DNA from 3 places in the Photobacterium sp. DA100 genome. Region 1 is predicted to be linked to each of the others. Evidence: riboswitches for the same ligand, from Rfam matches in the RefSeq annotation. Region 1 holds a riboswitch; each other region holds the start of a gene.

The links. A riboswitch is a leader RNA that binds a small molecule or an ion and turns the genes downstream of it on or off. The one in region 1 is predicted to bind lysine.
Region 2: it holds a riboswitch for lysine, as region 1 does, so the genes downstream of both, PTW35_RS04975 (Na+/H+ antiporter NhaC family protein) here and PTW35_RS26455 (Na+/H+ antiporter NhaC family protein) in region 1, are expected to answer to the same signal.
Region 3: it holds a riboswitch for lysine, as region 1 does, so the genes downstream of both, PTW35_RS18030 (Na+/H+ antiporter NhaC family protein) here and PTW35_RS26455 (Na+/H+ antiporter NhaC family protein) in region 1, are expected to answer to the same signal.

Annotation. Positions count from the first base shown of each region.
Region 1 is NZ_CP119424.1:1,954,376-1,960,311, forward strand. It holds gene PTW35_RS26450 (saccharopine dehydrogenase) at 506-1,570, opposite strand; gene PTW35_RS26455 (Na+/H+ antiporter NhaC family protein) at 1,628-3,121, opposite strand; lysine riboswitch at 3,247-3,424, opposite strand; gene PTW35_RS26460 (cold-shock protein) at 3,829-4,038, opposite strand; gene PTW35_RS26465 (adenosylhomocysteinase) at 4,447-5,658, opposite strand.
Region 2 is NZ_CP119423.1:976,191-982,126, reverse strand. It holds gene PTW35_RS04975 (Na+/H+ antiporter NhaC family protein) at 1-1,253, opposite strand, end outside; lysine riboswitch at 1,353-1,536, opposite strand; gene PTW35_RS04970 (H-NS family nucleoid-associated regulatory protein) at 1,907-2,302, shown strand; gene PTW35_RS04965 (lytic murein transglycosylase) at 2,584-3,552, opposite strand; gene PTW35_RS04960 (YcgL domain-containing protein) at 3,556-3,840, opposite strand; gene minC (septum site-determining protein MinC) at 4,064-4,726, shown strand; gene minD (septum site-determining protein MinD) at 4,747-5,559, shown strand; gene minE (cell division topological specificity factor MinE) at 5,567-5,830, shown strand; gene rnd (ribonuclease D) at 5,920-5,936, opposite strand, start outside.
Region 3 is NZ_CP119424.1:72,577-78,512, forward strand. It holds gene PTW35_RS18025 (D-alanine--D-alanine ligase) at 1-325, opposite strand, end outside; gene PTW35_RS18030 (Na+/H+ antiporter NhaC family protein) at 712-2,298, opposite strand; lysine riboswitch at 2,382-2,552, opposite strand; gene PTW35_RS18035 (BCCT family transporter) at 2,740-4,653, shown strand; gene PTW35_RS18040 (M14-type cytosolic carboxypeptidase) at 4,736-5,860, opposite strand.

The sequences.
Region 1 (5,936 bases):
AGAGTTTGCAATGATAATCATTGATGACAAAACGGTTAGACCACCAGATTGAAGACCTGATGGACAGAACAGCAATAGCATGCTTTCTCACTTTTGAGGACAATCTGGCGCGGATCTCATCGTAGAGCTGGGACTAATGAAAGTCTCTAACAGACTCTGAATACATTAGCGCAAACCAACTCCGTTATCGGGTTTATCACTTGCAAAACGGGGCGTACCATACATTTTGTCCAATTGCGTACTGACGGGGTAGATCATCGTAACGCAGATCTGATCTGCACCAACCATACTGGACACATCACTAAGCGACTTTCTAATACTAAAAGTTATCCGCATTTCTCTAATTTAAGTGATTACTCTAAGAAGGTTTTGTCCAAAAATGTGTCACATGGTAAAGCTTATTCGCATAGGTCACACCATTAAGACTTCGATTCATTGGTATAAAAAAGGGACCTAACAAACGTAGATCCCTTTCTCTCATTGGCCTAGGCAAGTCGCCCAGCTTTTACTTTACACTATTCTGCGCCGTCGCGTAGAAGTCACGCGCCCTCGCCCAGACGCCGTTTGGATCTTCACCTTTACACAAGGTCAAAAGGTGCGGCAGCAGCTGGCCGGCGAAATCTTCGCTGCTTTCTTTCGGCAGTACTGTAGGCAGGTGATCGACCGCCTGCACATATAGCCCGCTGACATCCGATTCGATAATAGGCTTGGCCAACTTGGTGCTTTGGTTGTAGATGCGAATTGGGTTATCCGGGTTGTTTGGATCGCAGCTGACATCACTGACCATGCTCAGGCGTGGGCTCTCACCCAGGCTTTCCTTGGTAATGAACGGCGGTGTGCCTTCAGCCAGATAAGCACAGTTAACCAAGATGTCGTAATCATTGATTGCGGTGAACGGGCCGCCTGCTTTGGTTTCTTCGATATCCCAGCCGTCGGCCTCGATACTCAGCTCGGCAAACAAGTCCAGCGCGCCACGGCCACAGCGGCCAAACTGACCGATAACCAGCACCTTAGGCTTCTCTGACAGTGTTGCGACCTGCTCGCTCAGTACTGCTAGGTAATGGTCGCGATCCGGGTAGCTGCCCACCGCGCCGAACACGTCTTTACAGTGTAAATGGTGGATATAACCCGACAGGCCAATCGCTGCGCCAACATAACCTGCCCAGTAGCCGAAGGCACAGACACGCTTGCCCATTTCGTCTTGCAGGAACTCCAGGTCGAGGATTTGGCCGCCACCGGCATTGAAGCGCGACAGGATCTGCACCGCTTCATCCTGCCCCTTGAAGGCATGGGCAAAGTAAATATGCTGGTGCTTGAGCGGGAAGTCGTCTTCAGCCAGCTCTTTCAAACCCAAGATATAAGCGTGCTCCGGAGCGTCAGTCCAGCTATGGCCTGCCGCCAGCTCACAGCCCACATCGACATAGGCCTGATCAGGAAAAATGCGGGTGTCGCTGCGCTCGACGATCACTTGGGCACCCTCATCAATCAGGGCTTTGGCTCCGGCTGGTGTCAATGCGGTTCGGTGCTCACCCACTTTTACTTCATCTCTTAGCCAAAATAGTGTGTTCATTATCAATCCTTTTCAAACGGTAGCTTGTTAAGTCATCTCTACTTATGCAGTAGCGACTTAAGCGGTAACAGGGCTGGCTGCGGCCTGACGGCGCACCATCAAGACAATCAGTGCAACTTGCAATACGGCGGCCAATACAATGGTGTACGGGCTACGGGTGATTTCGGCAACCATGAAGCCGATACTGGCCGTCACGCCAGTCAAAATTGCATACGGGAACTGGGTACGGACGTGGGAAACGTGATCACATCCGGTCGACATCGAGCTGAGGATCGTGGTATCGGAAATCGGTGATGAATGATCCCCCAGCATGCCGCCACTCAGCGCAGCACCGATACAAATCAGCGGGTCAGCACCCAGCGCACTGGCGATCGGAACCGCAATTGGGATCAGGATGGCAAAAGTGCCCCACGACGAACCTGTTGCCACCGAAATAAAGCTGCCGATAATGAAGATCAGCGCGGGCAGCATAAACACCGGCAGGCGGTCATTCATCACCTGGCTGATATAATCCCCAGTCCCCAGAGACTTACAGATATCACCCAAGGTCCATGCCAATAGCAAGATAACCAAAATTAGCATGATCCGCTGCATGCCCGACACAAAAGTGTTGAAGGCTGTCGAGGCGGTCATAGTTTTGGTGTAGGCGTAATAGGCAATTGCCGTCACCGAGGCAATCAGATAGCTGGTACCGAGCGATGCACGGATTACCGGGCCATTAATAGTGCCATGCAGATGGTAATTGTAGGTGAACAAAGCGATCAGCGTGCCGAACAAGACTGCCAGCGGCAACACAATCAGTGAGATACGGCCTGACTTCGCCTGCTGGTTATCAACTGACTGCACACTCACCTCAGCCTGCTGGCGCGCTTGCTGCTCGGCTTCGGCCATTGGCCCCCAGTCTTTTTTCAGCACGGCGTAGACAGGCACACTGAACAGTGCCAGCAAAGCGTAAAGCTGGTAAGGGATCACCTGCAGGAAAGTCGCAAATCCATCGACCGACTGGCCCATGTTATCGAACGCGTTCTCAATCAGGCCCTGCGAGTACACCCCCCAGCTGATAATCGGGATCAGCACACAAATCGGTGATGAGGTGGAATCGATGATAAAAGCCAGTTTCTCCTTGCTCAGCTTGAGCTTGTTGTAGATTGGCGAGAACATCGGGCCGAGGATCAATGAATTGCCCGAGTCGGTAAAAAACACCCCGATCCCGGTTGCCCAGGTCGCAAGCTGGGCTTTCAATGGTGATGACACATAACGGGTGGCCATGGTCGAAAACGCCGCCATGCCACCGCTTTGCTCGACCAGATAGATAAAACCAGAAATGATAGTAATAACAATAATGATCTGTGCGTTGCTGCCCGATGCAAGCTGGGTGAACGGCCCATCCGACAAGAACATCAACGCAGTATCGACCGGATGGCCCTTGGTTAAGATCAGCATACCGCTGATCACTGCAACCCCCAGAGCCAAAACAACATGCCGAGTGGTAAAGGCGAGTATCAGCGCCAGCACCGCGGGTACGATGGACAACAATCCGTAATCAGCCATTCGTAGTCTTCTCCTGAAAAAACAACATCAAGGTATTCGAGTATTCAAAGAGGAGGGGCGTATAGGAACGCGAGCGACAAAGGCTGTACGAAATCGGTAGGTGAACTTACCTGTTCGAAAACAAAAATTGCTGTAGCTCTCCATCCGGGCAGGGCCCAGGATGACAGTGCTGCTCCTATTAAGAACAACCCCAGCAGCTTGGCTGACGACCAGAACCACTTCGGCATTGACTCCTTTCGTTTAGCGTCACCGGCTGTCGACCTTCACTAAACTACTGTTAGGCAATGCGCCTCTACGTTGCAGGCAGTGAATAACCACCCGCTTCATATTGAATAAAACACAAAAACAGATAATCCAAACCCTATTGACGCCACAGCGTGATAGAGATCACACAAAATATCCTTTCAAACAATAATTTAACATCAACAAACACTGTAAATACAACAATGCGTAGATAAAATCACCACAAGGGTTAATTATCAAGCAGAGCAGATAGTTGCAGACAGTCGCCCAGTGAAAGTAGGGTTATTAGTATTTAACTTGAGTTGGGTGACGATGCCGTAAGAGGTGCAATCAAATAAAACAAAATTGCATATTTACCCAACCATCAGAATCTGGAAGTGCTTAGGGAAGTATTGACGTTCAGAAATAACAGATACAAAAAATGCCGGCCTAGGCCAGCATTTTCTTAAAATAAGTTCGATGACTTATAGAGTAACTACGTTTGCAGCTTGTGGACCTTTTTGGCCCTGCTCTACGTCAAAAGATACTTTCTGACCTTCAGAAAGTGTCTTGAAACCTTCAGAAGCGATTGCGCGGAAGTGTACGAATACATCAGCACCACCGTTGTCCTGAGTGATGAAACCGAAACCTTTTTCTTCGTTAAACCACTTAACGATACCAGTAGACTTAGACATATGTTGTCCCTTATTTAAATTCATTTAGACCGCCAACTAAGGCGATATGTAGTAATTGAATTATTAATGTTACGAAAAATATAAGGGAAACAGTTAGATAAAATACAAAGATGTATAAATATCAGATGGTTTAACTTGTACTTGATGTTGCATTAAATAACTCTTCTCAAAATGAGCACGCGCATCATAACAGCAGAGCGGAAAATATGCAGTGAATTTTTGACAAAACTTAATATAAATTTCAGAGATATTAACAATCCGTTCAGCAACTCAAGCACACCACCATAGTATCTCCCCCCTCATCAATGGCTAAAACGAGAAAAAAACCGGCTATCGTCGCGCTCATGAGGTTGGACAGAGTGACGTCAAAAATACCTCGGGCGCAGCATACCCGAGGTGGTTGGAAAGTTAGTGGTTAATCCAGTGTTTTACAGCAAGTTCAGCAACTTGCATTTCGATATCGAAAGGGACCGGTTGGGGAATATTCTGCAGCGAGTCCCGGTTAAGGGCGATACGCTCTAAACTGAGCGACTGCAATGCCAGGCCGAGATCCATAATTTCTATCGGGTTTCCGTCACCCGCCGATAGGTTAACAAGGTTGGCATCCGACAGGACGAACAGCTGCTTTTCTTCAAGTTGGTAAGCCGTTACATGAGGACGGATCTTATCCTGGCTTTGGCTCACCGCAGCCAAATCCGCAAGGTTGATTTCACGCTGGAAATGCCCCGCATTGGCGATAATCGTATTGTCGCGCATCAATTCGAAGTGCTCCTTGCGCAGCACGTTGTCACGGCCAGTAATGGTGACGACCATGTCGGCATCCGGCAAAGCCTCTTTCAAGGTTGAGGTGTAGAAGCCTTCCATATGCGCTTCAAGCAATGTCAGTGGGTTGGACTCAACGACGGTAACATGGGCCCCCATACCTCGCAGGCGCTGCGCCGTACCGGAGCCGCAATAACCATAACCAATCACCACGACCTTCTTGCCGTGCAGCATGACGTTGGTGGCGCGCATGATGCCATCGACAACGGATGAACCAACACCGAAACGGTTTTCGATAATACGTTTGGCTTGGGTATCATTGATGATCAAGGTGCTGAACTTGTCAGCATGGAAGTCTTCACGCAAGCGGTTAGCCCCGGTGGTGGTTTCCTCCGTGGCCCCTAGCAGTGAAGTTTGAAAACCGCTAAATTCTGGCTCGGTAAAAATGAGCTCGTGCAAATCAGCACCGTTGTCGGCAATGATGTCCGGTTGGTGAGATAACACTTTGCGGCAGTAGTTAATATGATCATCAAAGCTTTCGTCACGGCGGGAATAGACACTTACCCCATAGTCTTCGACCAATGCGGAAGCGGTTTCATCTTGGGTTGACCCCGGCGATCCGGTGATCACCACTTTGGCCCCCCCTTTGGTCAAGGCCTCCAGCCACACACCGGTTTTGGCCTCAACGTGCAAGCAAATACCGATTGTCAAACCGGTAAACGGCTTTTCTTTTTCAAAGCGCTCGATAATGCTGCGCATGATTGGCATGTGGTTACGAGCCCATGCGACACGCCTGCGGCCAAGTGGCGCAAGAGATAGATCGGCTACGTCGTGTTCAGGGTAGGTATTCTGTTCCATAGGAGCCTCTGTTGTGAGAACGTTTTGTGGCCCACAAATCTTCCCTCAAATGCCCTGCAAACTTAATCAACTTATCAAGAACTGATAGTTTCCCCTGAGTGCAAAATAACGTGACCCATCACACATCAACCATAAAAATGATAAAAATCCTCCTATCCAGACTATTTATTCGGTATACAAAATCTATAAGTTTCCACATTGGAAACATTAGCAAAACTGAAACGATCAAAAACAGATGCCCTCCCTTCGACACTACGCCACAAGGAGCTAAAGGGTGA
Region 2 (5,936 bases), on a different replicon from region 1:
AACATAATACCGAACGTACCCCACGACGTACCGGTCGAGAATGCCATCAGGCCTGCTAGCAAGAAGAGAATCGCCGGCAGCATCATTGGGTTAATGCTACCCTCAACCAAGGTCGATAGGTATTTACCCGTCGCCATGTCACTGATCACCGAGCCAATGCTCCAAGCAAACAGCAAGATCAAGATCGCGCCAAACATCGACTTGGCCCCAATCCACAGGGTAGAGGCCACATCTGCCATTGGAATGCGCTGGCGGAAAACAGGGATAAGGGCAGCAGCCAAACCAACCAGGCCACCGTATACCAGAGACATACCCACATCTGTATTCTCGAACGCACCCAGAACGCTAAACGCGAGACCATCCGCCGCCAAGGCCTGGTAGCCGGTAAAGAGCATAAAGAAGAACGTTGCCACAATCAGGGTTACGATTGGCATTACCAGATCGGCAACACGGCCATTCTTGCTTTCTTCAATTTCCAGTTCGTCGTTCAGATCCTTGGCACGGCTGTCTACATCCCCCTCATCGAATCCACGGCAGTGACTCGCTTCCAGCTCGTGCTTTTTCATCGGGCCCACATCAATTTGGAACCAAGCCACGACAAACACCATCAACAGAGCGAATACCGCATAAAAGTTCATCGGCGCCAGCTGCATGAATGCCCCTAGCGGCGAGTATTCTGTCACCCCGTGCGAAACCAAAATACCGCCGATCAAGGTAATAATGTATGCCCCCCAGCTTGAAGCGGGCATCAATACACACATTGGTGCGGCAGTAGAGTCAAGGATATAGGCCAATTTGGCACGGGAGACATAGAACCGGTCAGTCACCGGGCGGGAAATCGAGCCAACGGCCAAACTGTTGAAGTAATCATCAACAAAGATAAATACACCCAAGAACGCAGCCAACAGTTTAGCACCGCGCTTACTCTTGATTTTCGTCTGGGCCCATTCAGCAAACGCTCGAGTACCGCCAGAAAGTGTCAGCAAGGCAGTGGTCATACCCAGCAAAATAAGGAAAGCAACAATACTCATGTTCCAACTGTTGATGGCACCGTCTTCAATAAACAGCCCTTCAACCGTGGTACCGATATAGCTGGCCGTACCACCGACAGAGAAATCCGTCAGCAGGAATGCGCCCAGCAGGACACCGACACCCAATGAAACTAAAACACGACGAGTTAGGATAGCCAAGCCCAGCGCAACCAAAGGAGGCAACAACGACATGGCGGAATGTGAAAAATCTACAATATTCATGATCTCGACTACAACCGATCCTGGTTGGAGATCTACTGCTTAACACGACATCTTGTCGTGTATAGAAGAGCATAAGGAAGAGAAGTTACCCTTTTCCGACTCCACAGTAGCGCTCCATAGTTAATGTAATTATATACTATGGCAGTGTTGACCCTATTCGGTGACAACCCCAGCAAGCAGGCTTGATACTCCACGCTTACTTCGGCATCGGCTCCTTTCGTAAATCCTCATTGGAATCACCCTAAGATTTACTACTAATAGACGATGCGCCTCTACCCTTAGTCTAGGTATGGTCAATTCTACGGAATAGATATCCAAATGCAATAAGTTAAGATGAAAAAAATCACAAAAATAGTGAATAGTCTTGCCATAGAGTACGAAAATCATCCACTTAGTGACAAATTATTATACCTTTCACATATGAAATTGATGGCAAATATTTATCAGCTCCCGTAGATTTTGGATAAGAATATTTACTTATCTTGACCATTACAATTTATTACAAATGAGAAATGAACCAGATAAATTGCAAAAAATTAAATAAACCCTTCATTTTTTATTTGGCATCACTGTATTAAAAGTATTATTATTGCAATTATTGAATCGTCACTGCTATTATTAATTTATAGTTTTAGGCCTACAGGAAATAAAAAATGTCTGATGCAATGAAAGCGCTACTTAACCTTCGCAGCCTTCGCGCACTTTCTCGTGAATATTCTCTTGAGCAACTACAGGAAGCGCTAGAAAAACTTCAAACCGTTGTTTCTGAGCGTGAGGAAGCAGAAGCAGAAGAGCTTGCTAAAGAAAAAGAACGTACAGAAAAACTAGCCCAATACCGTGAAATGCTTCTTGCTGATGGTATTGACCCAGAAGAGCTTCTAGCCACACTAAATAAAGCACCAAAAGCAAAGCGTGCGCAGCGTCCAGCAAAATACCGTTTCATCGATGAAAATGGTGAAGAGAAAACTTGGACTGGCCAAGGTCGTACTCCAAGCGCACTGAAAAAAGCTCTGGACGAAGGCAAGTCTCTAGAAGATTTTGAAATCTAATATTTCAAATCATCTGTGATAATCATCGAAAAAACCCGGCCATGCCGGGTTTTTTTTTAAGATAAACCGCTGACAAGCACCAAAAACCAAGTCATTGATTCAAAAGAAAAAGAAAGGGGGCACCAAACCGCAAAGCTCAATTTCACCCAACAACTTACTTCCCTCCCCTCTATTACTAACGATTATTTTAATTTCACCCGATGGCAAAAAAATAAAGCGTGATTTTCCCCGCAGCATAAAAAACCAGACCTATTGGTCTGGTTTTTTGTCATTTTTGGGGATTAGCGAATTTGATCAGCCAAATGGCTCACGGCCAAGGCGAAATAATGCGAACGATTCCACTTGAGCAACGACTGATAATTACCATAAATCAAATAGGCACGGCCTTGTTTATCATCAGGTTGAATAAGCCAGGCATCTATTTCAACACTCGGCAGGGCCTTGCCGTTGAGGCGTCGAACACCTAATTGCTGCCATTCAGCCAGACTACGGGCTTTGCTCATTTCTACACCAAGCAATGACTCATCAATAGAAGCGGGTAAAGAAACTTGCCGCCCCCAGGTATATTGGTCATCCCAGCCGGCTTTATTCAAATAATTCGCCGCAGAGGCAAAAACATCGGCCTCCGTCTGCCAAATATCAATCCTGCCGTCATTGTTGCCATCGACGGCATACGACAGGAATGAGGTTGGCATAAACTGCGGTTGGCCCATGGCACCCGCCCAAGAACCCTTCATATCTTCAGGGCTAATATGGCCGGCATCCAATATTTCCAGTGCCGCCATCACCTGTCCGCGGAAAAACGCTTCGCGCCGACCTTCATAGGCTAGCGTGGATAACGCTTCAACCACATTATAATTCCCCATCAAGCGGCCAAAATTACTTTCAACCCCCCACAAGGCAACTATAAAGCGCGGTTGCACACCGTACTGCTCACCAATTTTATCCAACATAGATTTATGCTGGCGATATAGCTCATTTGCCTGTTTTACTTTCCAAGCAGGCACCGCACGGGGAATATACTCATCCAGAGTTAATTTACGCTCCGGTTGATTTTTGTCCGCTTTTACCGCACGCTCGACAAACGTTATGCCATCAAAAGCAGAGTTGATAATCGACTCCGAAATTCCATTTTCCCGGGCTTCTACTTTCAGTCCTTCGACATATTTATCAAACCCCTCATCGGCATAGACAACCGATGATAATCCTAACCCTAAGGCCACTAAGGCCGATATCAATCGCTTATGCATAGTTTATCCTTGGCTGCTGGCGGCTTTATCCGCTTTGTACTGCACGAGTAAGTTTGGCACGGGAGGCGGCACCTGCAGGTAATATCCGCTCTCCTTGAGATCCGCTTTTACTTTTTCTATATCGGCCTGTGCCAGCTTATGTCGTTCCTCTAACTTAAGTACCATGACAAATTGTGGCGTACCAAATGTTTTCAACAAAACTTCAGGCACGGCTGAAAAGTCGTCTTTGTTGTTGATATAAAGATAGGTGTTGTCTTTTTTGGGGCTTTTGTAAATTGCACACAACATATTGTCGGTAACCTGTTCGTTAATTTCGCTATTTTGTCAGACAACAATTCACCGGGATCATTCCCTACAGATGGGGGAGATCGCCTACTTGATGAGACGGTTGTCTGAATTTCCAACGCAAAAGCAAGGATAGCTTGCTGATATACGCTTTGGAATATAACATGCAAGTTACCCAAGAGATAACGTTCCCGAACGACTAATTTATCGGCAGTCATTAGCGCGCATGACAAAATCTGCAGAACTCAAAGGGGGCTCATTCACCCTCTCGGCCCTCCACCTCGTGGACGGCGACATACAGCAAGCAATCAACTTTCTCAAAGATAAAGTTGAACAGGCTCCTCATTTCTTTTCCGCCGCTCCGATCGTCATTGATGTCAGCCAAGCCGGAAATAAGCTGGATTTTGCATTGCTAAAAAGCCAGGTTCACGAAGCCGGCATGATCCCTGTGGGGATCAGTGGCTGCAAGCAACCGGAGTTGCAACAACAGGCCAAGCAGGCTGGATTCGCGATTATGAATGCAGCCAAACAGGCAAAAGCCGCCGAACCTGTGATGACACCGACAAAAATCATAAAAAATCCAGTTCGGTCAGGACAGCAAATTTATGCTAAAAATAGTGATTTGATAGTACTTGGACATGTCAGTGCGGCAGCTGAAATCATCGCCGATGGCTGTATCCATGTCTATGGCACCCTTCGGGGCCGTGCTATCGCTGGGGCCAGCGGTCAACAAGAGGCAAAGATTTTCTGCCACAACTTACAGCCTGAGCTCATTTCAATCGCAGGGAACTATTGGTTAAGCGACAAAATTCAACAAGAGTTCTGGGGAAAAAATGTCGTTATCTCGCTTGCTGAAAACAATTTGAACATAGAGCACATGACTCTATAAGGTTTAATAAGGAATTTAAGATGGCACGTATTATCGTTGTTACCTCAGGTAAAGGTGGCGTTGGTAAAACTACCTCGAGTGCAGCTATTGCATCGGGCCTTGCGCTAAGCGGCAAGAAAACAGCGGTGATCGATTTCGATATCGGCCTGCGTAACCTTGACCTCATTATGGGCTGCGAACGCCGAGTCGTGTATGACTTCGTCAATGTGATTAATGGTGAAGCCAACCTCAACCAGGCACTCATCAAGGACAAGCGTGTCGACAACTTGTATGTCCTACCCGCTTCACAAACCCGCGACAAAGATGCCCTGAGCCGTGAGGGCGTTGAGCGTGTGTTGAATGATTTGGCAGCAATGGACTTCGAGTTCATTATTTGCGACTCGCCCGCGGGTATCGAAACCGGCGCGCTGATGGCGCTGTACTTTGCCGATGAAGCCATTGTCACCACCAACCCAGAAGTCTCTTCTGTACGTGACTCAGACCGTATTCTAGGCATTCTCGACTCCAAGTCTCGCCGTGCCGAGCAAGCGGATGAGCCGGTGAAGACTCACCTGCTACTGACCCGCTACAACCCTGCCCGCGTCACTCTGGGCGAGATGCTAAGCGTTGGTGATGTTGAGGAAATTCTGCACATACCGCTGCTTGGCGTGATCCCAGAGAGCCAAGCCGTACTGAATGCCTCAAACAAGGGTGAGCCGGTGATTTTCGATAAAGAATCGGACGCTGGTATCGCCTATGGCGACACCGTTGCCCGACTACTGGGTGAAGAGCGCCCGTACCGCTTCCTTGAAGAAGAGAAGAAAGGCTTCCTAAAACGTCTGTTCGGAGGATGATAATACGATGGCATTGTTAGAATTCTTCCGCCCCAAGAAACCAACGACTGCCAGTGTAGCCAAAGAGCGCCTGCAAATTATCGTTGCCGAACGCCGCTCTGCCGATCAGAGTGCACCTAGCTATTTACCGCAGTTGAAGCAGGATATTCTGGATGTGATCCGCAAATACGTCCAAATCAGTCCAGAACAGGTCACCGTTAATCTCGATCAGAAAGAAGAAGACCTTTCCGTTCTTGAGCTCAACGTTACCCTGCCGGACGAAGACAAGTAAACTGGCTGGCTCCATATCCGAAAAAAAGCCCCGCTCGATAGTTGAGCGGGGCTTTTTATTTCCGGGCGCATAGCAAAAACGACTTAGCCTTATTTCGACTGCAGCA
Region 3 (5,936 bases), 260 kb from region 1:
TCGGCAGGCCATTGGCACGCCACACTTCTTTGGTCTTAAGTTTGTTGAGGGAGATGGAAGAGGCCAGGAGGCCACTGCCGGTATAGGGGATTTTGAGTAAATCCAGAAGGGCTTGGATATGTCCGCTTTCCCCCATACCGCCGTGAAGGGCAATGAAAACCTTGTCGAGGTTGAAGAAGCCCTGCAAGGTGATGTCTATGTGGCGAGGATCAATCTTGATAGCCTCATGGCCCAATGACTCAACGGCATCGGCAATGCAATTGCCAGACTTTAATGAGACTTCGCGTTCGCTAGACTCACCCCCATATAATATTCCGATTCTCATGGTATTGTTCCGATTAAGCTCTGCAGTGGAAAGTCGTAAAAGAAAAAGCAAGCAATTATTTGCGTGTAAGTGCTTGTATACCCAGAAAGTTTTAGTCACTGGGAATAGTAATATTAAATCGCGTGTATAGTGCGCGGTGGCTTATTGTAATGATTTGCTCTTGTGGTTGAATTTTTATGCCCAATAAATTTGACATTGTGCATAATTTTTTCTTCACCGGCAGAGCCGGATGGCTTTTTTTTGACCAGGGAAGAAGGGCGTCGGTGCGGTTGGGGGCTGTGATGTGTATTGCTCTTATTTGGCAAGCAAGCTGAGTCGCTAAGCAATAACATCTAAAAAAAGAGCAAGGCCATGGCCTTGCTCTGAGGAGGGACGATCGGTGCGCTTTAGCTCGTTACAGGCTCGGCAGCCATAACTGGCTTGCTCTTGCGAACGGCAAAGGCGCAGAATGCCAAGAACCACAGGCCGCTGACAGCCACACCGGCCCATGCCGAGTGGGTGTAGCCAATGGCGAGGTAACCCAGTAGAGCACCGAAAGCAACCGAACAGGCGTACGGTAGCTGGGTCATAACGTGATCCATATGGTGGCAGCCGGCACCGGTTGCCGACAGAATACTGGTGCTGGAAATTGGTGAGCTGTGATCACCAAATACCGCACCAGCCAGAACCGCTGATAGCATCGGCAGCAGCAGCGCAATGTCACTGGCCGCGGCAATATCACCGGCTAGCGGGAGCATGATGCCGAAGGTGCCCCAACTCGTGCCGGTCGCAAAGGCCATGGCACAAGATAGCAGGAAGACAACTGCAGGCAGTAGCTCAACCGGCAGGTTGCCGTTAGACATTGAAGCTAGGTAGATGCCGGTTTGCATATCGCGTACAACCGCACCAATCGTCCAGGCGAAGAACAGGATGATAATCGCAGGCATCATGGCTGAAATACCCTGCGGGGCCGCCTTCATCCAGGTACCCGCATCCAGTTTCAGACGCAGGGCAAGAGCGATAGACACCACCAAGCTGCAGATCGCACCGTACACCAGCGATGAGCCGACATCGGTGTTCTCAAATGAGCCGAGCACACTGAAGGCTTCACCGTTGGCTGCCAGTACATCGGCACCCGACTGCACCATGAAAAATACCGTTGCCATGGTCAGGGTCAGGATCGGCAATACCATGTCGATCATACCGCCTTGGGCAGATTCCGGCGCCTCGACGTCCAAGCCAGCAGGCTTGCCTTTCGACTCATCCCATAGCTTGCCTTCTAGCGCCCACTTCTCATGTTTGCGCATTGGGCCGATATCGAGCTGGAATGCAATCACACACAGCACCATCACAAGCGTGAATACCGCGTATAGGTTCATCGGCATCATCTCGACAAAGGCAGAGATAGGGCTTTGGTCGGTCACGCCATGCGCCACCATGATGCCGCCAACCAGGGCGATGATGTAGGCTCCCCATGATGAGATAGGCATCAGTACACAAACCGGAGCTGCAGTGGAGTCGAGCAGGTAGGCCAATTTCGCGCGTGAAATATTGAAGCGGTCGGTAACCGGGCGGCAGATTGCGCCGACTGACAGGCTGTGGAAGAAATCGTCGATAAAGAAGATGAATACCATCAGGCCGGTGAGTGATTTGGCACTGCGGCGGTCTTTACAGCGTACCGCTGCCCAGTCGGCGAAGGCCTGCGTTGCCCCCGAGACACTCATCAGGCTGATCAGCGCGCCGAGCAGCAGCATGAAGATGATCATGTTGACGTTGTCGCTGTTCATCGCTCCGTCAGCCCACACAATCGCCAGCACTTTGCCGACTAGGTATTGCAGAGACTCAAGCGGTGAGTATTGGTTTAGCATCAAGGCACCGGCAAAGATACCTGCTCCGAGGGAGAGTAAAACCCGCCTGGTGGTGACCGCAAGAATAACAGCCAGCATGGCAGGGACTACGGACATTAGCGAGTCCGAAAAATCGACAAGGTTCATGATCTCATCACACCTACAACTTAAAGGTGGAGATCTACCGAAAGGAAGTGTAACTAAGACGCAGAAAGGTATGACTTGTTACCCCTTCAGGTAGCGCTCCATAGGTAAATACTATGGCAGTTCTGTGCCTATTCGACACAGACCCAGCGACTGAGTTGATGGCTGCAGTCACTTCGGCGCTGACTCCTTTCTCCGGCTTCACAGGTATCACCCTCTGCTCGGTTACTCTTAGGCAGCGCGCCTCTACTGATTTAGGGTTTATCACCGTCAATCCTACTGGATTATGGCAATAAGTCTAACATTATATACGGCTGAATAATTATGTCAGCTAATAATAAGCTTTTTTCATCTTTATCATCAGAACCTTGGTTTGAAGCGTTGGCCCTTTTTCTCTGATTATCCCTATAACCATTGCTGGTTTTATTTTTTTAAGGAGCTAACGTGTTTTCTCGCAAACACTTTGAATTGATTGACAAACCTACGTTCTTCGGGGCGCTGGGGATGTTGATCTCGGTTGTGGTGCCTTTGCTGCTGTTTCCGGCGCAAGGGGCAGAATGGATTGCTATCGCCAAAACGTTTATGACCGATAAGCTCGGTTTCCTCTATCTGGCGCTTGGTGTCGGTGCATTTTTCTTTATGATCTATATCGTTTTTTCCGATATCGGCCAAATCAAGCTGGGGGATCCCGATGAACAGCCTGAGTTCACGACGGCCTCGTGGGCAGCGATGCTGTTTTGTGGCGGGATCGGGGCCAGTATTCTGTATTGGGGTACGATTGAGTGGGCTTATTACTACCAGGCACCGCCGTTCCAGCTTGAGCCGGGGAGCGAGGAAGCGGTGCGCTGGGCGGCCACCTATGGCTTGTTTCACTGGGGGCCGATTGCCTGGTCTATTTATTTAGTGCCAGCCTTGCCGATTGCCTATTTCTTCTACGTCCGCAAGCAGCCTGTGCTGAAGGTATCGGCAGCCTTGATGCCGGTGATCGGTGAGGCCCGCAGTTACGGCTGGCTGGGTAAAGTTATCGATGTGCTGTTTATCTTTGGCTTGCTGGGTGGTGGTGCCACGACACTGGGTCTGGCTGCCCCGTTGATCACCGAAGGTGCCAATTACCTATTCGGTGTGCCTAAAGATACCGTCACTCAGGTGATTGTGCTGATGATCTGTACCGCGATTTTCGCCTACTCGGCTTACGCGGGGATGGAGAAGGGCATCAAGCTGCTCAGCAATATCAACTTCTGGGGAGCCCTGGGCCTGCTGGCTTTCATTCTGGTGGCCGGTCCGACGATTTTCATGCTGGAAACCGGCTTGGATTCATTAGGCCGTATGTTGTCGAACTTCTTTGTCATGGCAACATGGGCTGAACCGTTCGGCGGCTATGGCTCGTTTGAAAATACCCACTTCCCGCAGGATTGGACGATTTTCTACTGGGCGTGGTGGCTGGTATTTGCCCCGAGCATGGGCTTGTTCGTGGCGAGGATTTCCCGTGGCCGTACCATTAAGCAAATGGTCACCGGTTCGATCTTCTTCGGTTCGATGGGCTGCTTCCTGTTCTTCATGATCTTGGGTAACTACGGTTTGTCGCTGCAGCTATCCGGTGCGCTTGATGTGGTCAGTATTTTGAACACGGAAGGGGCGACCAAGGCGATTTTCTCAATCCTTGAGCAACTGCCGTTCAGTACTTTGGTCATCGCGGCGTTTACCCTGCTGTGTTTGATTTTCACGGCCACGACGTTTGACTCGATCTCCTATATCTTGGCTTCAGTGGTGCAGAATAACGTGACCGAAGATCCGATGCGTTGGAACCGCCTGTTCTGGGCGTTTGCCTTGTCATTCATGCCGTCTGTACTGTTGTTCATGGGCGGTCTATCGACGCTGCAAACGGCGGCGATTGTCGGTGGTTTACCGCTGTTGGTGATTGCTGTAATGCTGATGATGTCGGCTGTGAAAGCGGCAACACTCGATTTGACCCATCAGGAAGGCTATGAAGATCCGGTGATCAATATCGAGGAGCTACCTGATGTTGACCCATGGTCGAAGGAAGGTATGGCTCTGACCAAGTTCGAGGAGCTCAAAGAGATCGCTATGGCAGCGGCAGATGCTGAGCGTGAAGCGCTCTATAAAGTATGGAAGCTGAAGAAGAAAATCCGCGCCGAAGCAGTGGCTAACGGTGAGTCTGGCATGGACTTCAGTGATGCGCCGCAAGAGCGGTTGGATCATCTCCAGCAGTTGATGGACGATGCCATGACAGCCAAAGAGAACAAACTGGCTGCTTCGGAAGAAGCGCAGGAAGCCCGCAAGGTGTTCAACGAGCTGATGCGTACTCGTTTGGAAGCAATGGTCGAGCAGGAAGTGTAAGTAAGTACTGACCTGTAATTTTAAAAATGCCGAGTCGTTTGACTCGGCATTATTGCTCCTAATGTTTTTGCTAGAGCAGGCGTTAGATCTGATCGACCACAGCCCACACGGCAGCCAGTACATCCTGGCCGAAAGCAACGCTTCTCTCCGGCGACCAGCCATAGAACTCATCGGGGTGGCTGATGTGATCCTTAAAAGGCATCTCGATAGTGTAAGACAGGCATTTGAATTGCTCGGCTACCCAGTTGGAGCCAATGGTCAGGTTGGCTTTGCCCGGTTCGTCTTTATCGTAGCCATGGGCAACCTGGAACTCTGGGGTGATAGTGAGCAGGGCTGCTTTGAAGGCGTTTTCCAAAGCGGCATGTCGCTCATTGTAAGACGGGATCCCCTCGCTGCCTGCGACGAAGTTATACGGGATCGCCTCGTCACCGTGGATATCGAGGAACATGTCGACACCAGTAGCGAGCATGCGCTCGCGAACCAGGAAGACTTCCGGGCTCTTCTCCATTGATGGGGTTTGCCATTCACGGTTGAGGTTGACGCCGATTGCGTTAGTACGCAAGTGACCACGGATACTGCCGTCTGGGTTCATGTTCGGTACGATATGGAACACCGCTTTGTCGAGCAGAGCTTTGGCGACAGTATCGGTGTCATCGAGCAGTCGTTGCAGCAGGCCTTCGATGAACCACTCGGCCATGGTTTCGCCAGGGTGCTGGCGGCCAATGATCCAGATGTTTTTCTTTCCGTCTGACGGCTCGCCGACGGTCAGCAAGCTCATATCGTTGCCGTCAAGGGTAGCTCCCAGGGTTTCCAGTTTGCAGCTGAACTGGCTTTGCGCTTGGTGCAGTAAATCTTGGTGGCGGTCGTAGCTGTATGGGGCGAAGTAGGCAAAATACATCGAGCCGTATTCTGGGATCACCTTGAAGCTCAGGGTATCGCCATCAAACTCTGCCGGAATACGGAACCACTCTTCTCGATCGTACGAGGCGACAACATCATAGTCCTGCCAGCCTTCCGGGTAGGCGGATTTGGCCAAGTTTAAGATTGAGAACTGGTGTTGCTGCTGGGGCTCGCTTTCTAGGCGGAAATGGAACCACTGCGCGATGTCTGACTGGTTATCGGCAGGGATAGTCAGCTGGATGTTGTCTGGTGAGTCGGCACTGACGATATGGATGTTACCACTTTCGAAATTGCTGAAAATTTTCATTGTTATCAATCTTATGTTTGTTGAGGTGAAAGGAGGTTAGCAATAACTATAGCCTTTCTGAAGCAAATAACTGTTA